DNA from 2 places in the Mesorhizobium sp. WSM4904 genome. Region 1 is predicted to be linked to the other one. Evidence: riboswitches for the same ligand, from Rfam matches in the RefSeq annotation. Region 1 holds a riboswitch; the other holds the start of a gene.
What was found. Region 1 has a riboswitch for cobalamin ahead of QAZ47_RS23295 (ABC transporter ATP-binding protein). Riboswitches for the same ligand answer to the same signal wherever they lie in the genome.

Region 2: it holds a riboswitch for cobalamin, as region 1 does, so the genes downstream of both, QAZ47_RS17090 (DUF1636 family protein) here and QAZ47_RS23295 (ABC transporter ATP-binding protein) in region 1, are expected to answer to the same signal.

Annotation. Positions count from the first base shown of each region.
Region 1 covers NZ_CP121354.1:4,852,384-4,855,587, forward strand. Annotated here, with positions in the region: gene QAZ47_RS23285 (iron ABC transporter permease) at 1-41, opposite strand, end outside; gene QAZ47_RS23290 (ABC transporter substrate-binding protein) at 71-1,018, opposite strand; gene QAZ47_RS23295 (ABC transporter ATP-binding protein) at 1,046-1,834, opposite strand; cobalamin riboswitch at 2,014-2,219, opposite strand; gene QAZ47_RS23300 (AraC family transcriptional regulator) at 2,427-3,204, shown strand, end outside.
Region 2 covers NZ_CP121354.1:3,589,585-3,592,788, forward strand. Annotated here, with positions in the region: gene cobN (cobaltochelatase subunit CobN) at 1-131, opposite strand, end outside; gene cobW (cobalamin biosynthesis protein CobW) at 163-1,200, opposite strand; gene QAZ47_RS17090 (DUF1636 family protein) at 1,203-1,628, opposite strand; cobalamin riboswitch at 1,668-1,876, opposite strand; gene QAZ47_RS17095 (winged helix-turn-helix domain-containing protein) at 1,907-3,106, opposite strand.

The DNA.
Region 1 (3,204 bases):
AGCAGTGCGAGCGCGACCAGAAGGATCGCGCCCAGCGTCATGGCGAGGGTGAATGGCCTCTTGTGCAAGTCTAGAACGCTTCCGGATGCATGGCCCTGGCGATCTTGCCGATCGCCTCGATGTTGGCGGGTCCGGGCGTCAGCTCGGCGTAGCGCAGAGCCACGAAGCGCTCGTTCCTGACCGCGTCGGTCTCCTTCATTGCCGGATGCGCCTTGAGAAAATCGAGCAGCTTCCGATAGCCGCCGCCATCTTGGTAGTCGAGCAGGATGAGGAATTGCGGATTGCGCGAAGCGACCGTCTCCCAGTCGGTGTTGCCCCAGCTCGTTTCCATGTCGGCCATGATGTTTTCGCCGCCCGCGGCGGCGATCATGGCGTTGGGGATGGCGAACTTGCCGGCGGTGAAGGGCTTGTCCTCGCCGGAGTCGTAGAGGAACACGCGCGTGCCCTTACGGTCGCCCACCTTGGCGGTGATGTCGGCGAGCTCGGCCTTCCAGCCGGCGACCAGCTTATCCGCCTCGGCCTCCTTGCCGAAGATCTTGCCCAGCTTCTCGACATCGCCAAAGAGCAGGTCCATCGAGGCGGCGGGCCGGTTCTTGTCGAGATGGACGCAGCTCTCGGTCAGCACCAGCGTCTTGATGCCGTGCGGGGCGAGCGTGTCGGGCGTGACCTCGCCGCCCGGCTTCATGCCGTAGTACCAGCCGGCGAAGAAGAAATCGGGCTCGACGGCGACGAGGTTTTCCAGCGTCGGATATTTCGGCGCGAGCTCCGGAATAGACCCTTGCTCGGCCTTGAATTCGGGGCCGACCTTGTACCAGCCGGTGATGCCGGTGAGCCCGACGATCGACGGCTGCAGCTTCAGCGCGAAAGCCATCTCGGCCATGTTGAGGTCCTGGATGACGGCGCGCTTCGGCGGGGCGTCGAAGGTGAGCGGCTTGCCGCAACTGTCGACGGTGACCGGGAAGGCAACAGCCGCCGAGGCGAAAAGCGACAAGGCAAGGGACGGCACGAGGCGTTTCATCGGAAGATTGCTCCTTGTTTGGACGGTTCAGGCTGACGAGGAAGCGCGACCGGCAAGGTCGAAGACGGTGAGCTCGCGATCCTCGGTCGGGTGCTGCAGATGCAGCACGTCGATGCCGAACACCTCGCGGATGAGCGGCTGCGCCAGCGCCTGGCGCGGCGGCGCCAGCGCGTGCAGCCGGGCGTTGCTCATCACCGCGACACGGGTGGCGAAGGGCGCCACCAGAGCGAGATCATGCAGCACGGCGACGACGGTCATGCCGAAGCCGGCCACCAGGTCGAGCAGCTCGCCGCGGGCGCGCGGATCGAGGTGGTTGGTCGGCTCGTCGAGGAACAGGATTTTCGGCTCCTGCGCGATAGCGCGGGCGAGCTGCGCGCGCTGGCGTTCGCCGCCGGACAGCGAGCCGATGGTGCGCGCGAGCAGCGGCAAGAGCCCGGTCCGCCGCAGCGCTTCGACGACGATGTCGCGGTCGTCGCGCCGGCGCCTCAGGCCGGCGTGCGGGACGCGGCCAAGCTCGACATAGTCGATGACGGCAAGTCGCGGATCCGGCTGGTCCGTCTGGCCGACGACGGCGATGCTGAGGGCGCGCTCGGCCGCTGCGATCCTGTCCAGCCGGCGTCCGGCCAGCCGTACCTCGCCGCGGCTCGGCGACAGAGCGCCGCACAGCATGCGCAGCAGCGTCGTCTTGCCGGCGCCGTTGGGGCCGACGATGGCCAGCCGCTCGCCCGCCGCCAGCGACAGGCTGACATTGTCGACCAGCGCGCGGCCGTTGGCCGTCGCGCCGAGGCCATGGGCTTCGAGGACCGGCGGCATCACGAGCCAAGCCCCGCCAGGTTGCCCGGATGGTATTTCCCGGCCGCATATCCGATGGCTTGATGGATATGATCGATGGAGCCGTCCAGCATTCCGTCACTCTCCAAAAATGGCGACGGAAGGATGCTGGACGAGCCGGCCGACAAGACCGGTGCCCGCGTCTCCTCCCGGCACACCCCGTCCGGTCAACTCGTGTCGATGGCAGGTCTCCTGGCTCGCGGGTCGTTGCGCCATCCGCCTTCCCAGCCTTGCCGGCCAGTGGCGTTCGGATGGAGCTCGCCGCTCACAGTTGCGGGGGCAGCCACGGCCTCGACCCGAAGCAGGTCTCACCGTGTTCCCTTTTCACCCCTCGCCTTGCGGCTCGGGGACCATGACGCCACCATCGTAGGTTGTCCGCGCGCGAGTCGCAACGGGCCGCCGCGCATCCCCTCACTACAGCTGCCATTTTGTTCTCCCTTCGTTATGTAATAACGTTACGCACTAGAGAATGCCGCCTTCGTTTGTCAACATCGTTTCGACTTCGCTCACCGCGCAATTTCGATCAAACTGGCTGTCGGCGCGGTGGCTAGTGTCACCCCGCCAAATGCGAGGAGCCATGAACCCGACCGAGAAAGCGCTGTGGTTTGTCGAAAGCCGTCTGCCCGATGCGATTTCGCTCGACGATGTCGCGGCAAGCAGCGGCGTGTCGCGCTTCCATGTGACGCGCGCCTTCGGCGCCGCGACCGGACGGTCGGTGATGGGCTACGTGCGGGCGCGCCGGCTCAGCGAAGCGGCGCGCAAGCTTGCGGGCGGCGCGCCCGACATCCTGTCGGTCGCGCTCGATGCCGGCTACAACTCGCATGAGGCTTTCACGCGGGCTTTCCGCGAGCAGTTCGGCACCACGCCGGAACTGGTGCGCGCGCAGGGCTCGACCCAAAATCTCGACCTCGTGGAGCCTATCCTGATGGACAGTTCATTTCTCGCCGCACTCGAACCGCCGCGCTTCGAGACCAGCCGGCCCTTCCTCATCGCCGGTCTCGGCGAGCGCTACAGCTGCGAGAGCAGCGCCGGCATCCCGATGCTGTGGCAGCGCTTCGGCCCCTATATCGGCCACATTCCCGGCGAGGTCGGCGACGTCGCCTACGGCGTCTGCGTCAATGGCGACGATGCCGGCAATTTCGACTACATCGCCGGTGTCGAGGTGAGCGATTTCTCCGACCTGCCCAAGGAGTTCTTCCGGGTGCGGGTGCCGGCGCAGAAATACGCGGTGTTCACGCATCGCGAGCACATCTCGACCATCCGCCGCACCGTCAACACGATCTGGAACAAATGGCTGCCGGCCTCGGGACACGAGATCGCCGACGCCCCGGAATTCGAGCGCTACGGGCCGGAAT
Region 2 (3,204 bases), 1.3 Mb from region 1:
CAGGCGGCGGCGAGGCCGGCAAGGTCGCTGTCGGTGAAGGACAGCGCCACGACATCCGCAGGCGTCTGCCTGAGGTCGATCGGCTCGGCGAGATCGTCGAGCGAGGCGGATGTCGTGGTGAGGATATGCATCGCTTTTCGTGTTGGGCTTTTCGTGCTTGCCTCAGCCGGCGAGGATACGCTCGACCGCTGGGCGATTCAGCCCCTTGAGGCCGATGACGACGAGCCGCGAGCGGCGATCGTCCGCAGCCGTCCAGGCGCGGTCGTAATAGTGATTGACGCGCGGGCCGACGGCCTGCAGCAGCAGCCGCATCGGCTTGCCGCCGACCTCGACGAAGCCTTTCACGCGCAGCACGTTTTCCTGCTCGGCGGCGAGGGCGACGCGTTTTGCCAGCTCGTCCGGATGCGAGATCGACGGGATATCAATGACGAAGGAGTCGAAATCGTCATGCTCGTGGTCGAGCTCGTCGTCGTGATGCGTCTTGCGGTTCTCGATGTCGTCCTCGACGGCAAGGCCGAGGCCGAGCAGGACCGACGGATCGACCTTGCCGTGCGTCGTCGGCACCACCTTCACGGCACGCGCCACATGCTCGCCGATGACGGCGTTGGCGCGCTCCGAGCCCGCCGCGTCCATCAGGTCGCTCTTCGACAGGATGATCAGGTCGGCGCAGGCGATCTGGTCCTCGAACACCTCCTCGACCGGATCGTCATGATCGAGGGAATCGTCGGCGGCGCGCTGCGCCTGGAGCGCGTCCATGTCGGAGGCGACGCGGCCACCGGCCAACGCCGGGCCGTCGACCACGGCAATGACGCCGTCGACGGTGACGCGGCTCTTGACCGTCGGCCACTGAAAGGCCTGAACCAGCGGCTTCGGCAGCGCCAGGCCGGAGGTTTCGATCAGGATGTGGTCGACCTTCGGCGAGCGCGACAGGATCTGGTCGAGCGCCGGCACGAAATCGTCCGCCACGGTGCAGCAGATGCAGCCATTGGCGAGCTCGACGATGTTCTCCTCCGGGCAGGTGTCGATGCCGCAGCCCTTCAGGATCTCGCCGTCGATGCCGACTTCGCCGAACTCGTTGACGATGATCGCCAGCCGCTTGCCCTTGGCGTTTTCGAGCAGGTTGCGGATCAGCGTCGTCTTGCCGGCGCCGAGGAAGCCGGTGACGACGGTGCACGGAACACGGGAAACGGAAGCGTTCATGGTCAGTCCTTCAGGAGATCGAGAGGCGGGATACGAGCAACCAGGCCGCGTTTGAGGGAATCAGGCCGGCCGCGCCACGGGATGAGGCCATCGGTCGACGTGGCGAAGAGCTTCGCGCCGGCGACGAGGTCGGCGCCGCTGGTCGTTTCCAGGTCGCCGAAGACATAGCTCCAGCAGCCGTCGCGCAAAAGCGCGGCGCTCAGGCGGCGCTTGCAATTGCCGAGGCATTCGACAGTGCGGATGCGGATATCCTGGCCCGACGCTGCGCTGCGCGTGTCCTCGGCCAGCAGGGCGCCGGCGCGCGGATGCGCGTCCGAACCGCTCTCGCCGCGGCAGGACGAGCAGACGATGACGGTCACGCCGGCCAACGCGTCGGACTCGGACGAAATGTCCGCACTGCTTGCCGGGAAACTGCCGTTGCGATCCAAAACCAGGCTCCTTGCCCGGAAAACCCGCCGGGCGTTCGGATACTTAAAGTCTCAGACGGCAGGTCTCCTGGCTCGCGGGTCATCGCCTTCTCGTGCCGCCTTCCCGGGGACATCCCAGTGGTTTTCGGCTGAGGCTCGTCGCTCACAGTTGCGGGGACAGCCGCGGATTTGGAATTTTTCAACTCCGCACCGCATTCCCTCTTGGCTCCTCCCTTTGCCGGGAGGAGACCGTCTGGGTCAGGATTTAGGCTTACGACTATGCGCCTGTCAACGCGCGGCTACGACACCCGGATGTCGGCCAGCGCCGGTCCAAGGTCGCCGGCTGGCGTCACCTCGATCGCCTCCAGGCCGAGCCAGGATTGCATCTGCTTCAGCTCTTCGAGCAATTGGGCAGCCGTTTCGGGCGGAGCGCCGGCTTCAGCATAGGCGGCGTGGACGCGCAGCACGCTGGCCGGGCGATCGGCCCGCAAGTCGACACGCGCGACGATCCGGTCGCCGAGCAGGAAGGGCAGCACGTAATAGCCGTATTGGCGCTTTTCGGCCGGCGTGTAGATCTCGATGCGGTAGCGGAAGTCGAAGAGCTTTTCCGTCCGCGTGCGCTCGAAGACGACGGGGTCGAACGGGGCGAGCAGCGCGCGCGCCTCGACCCTGCGCGGGAGGCGGGCGTCCTTGTGGAGATAGGCGATCTTGTCCCAGCCTTCGACCCGCACCGGCAGCAACTCGCCGGCCTCGACCAATTCCTCGATCCTGTCTTTGGTGTCGCCGGGTGCCAGACGAAAGTAGTCGCGCAGGTCGCCATAGGTGGCGATGCCATGGGCGCGGGCGGAAATGCGCAGCAATTCGCGATGCGCGTCCTCGACCGAGGGTACAGGCAGGTCGAGCACGGCCTGCGGCAAAACGCGCGCGGGCAGGTCGTAGTAGCGCTCGAAGCCGCGCCGGTAAGCGGTGGTGATGCGTCCGGCCCAGAACAGCCATTCGAAGGCGTGCTTGGCCTCGCTCCAGCCCCACCAGCCGCCATTGCCCTTGTGGCCCTCGATGTCGGAGGCGGCGATCGGCCCGCGTTCTGCGACTTCTTTATAGATCTCGTCGATCATCGTCTTGCGCTCACGACCCCATTTGGCGAGGCCGAGATACATTTCCTCGCCGCGTTCGGCGCGCTGCATGCGCCAGCGCAGGAGCGGATAGGTCTCGACCGGCAGGAACGACGCCTCGTGCGCCCAATATTCGAAGATGGCGCGCTTGCGGGTCACGGCTGCATTGTCCAGCAGCGCAAGCGGGTAGGGGCCGAGGCGCGAATAGAGCGGCATGTAATGGGCGCGCACCACCGCGCTGACGGAATCGATCTGCAGCAGGCCGGTCCGGGAGAGCACGCGGGCGAGGTGCCGGCGGTTGGGCTCGCCGCCCGGACGAGGGTCCGTAAAACCCTGCGCGCCGAGCGCGATGCGCCTTGCCATGCGAAGAGAGATTTTTTCCTTCATCAGGTGCCTTTGCCTCGATCCGTTTACCTGATTTCCAGCCGGTGATTCCAGCCATGCTAGCAGGCAAATGGCGGGAGATATGTCAGGAGAGAAAAGTG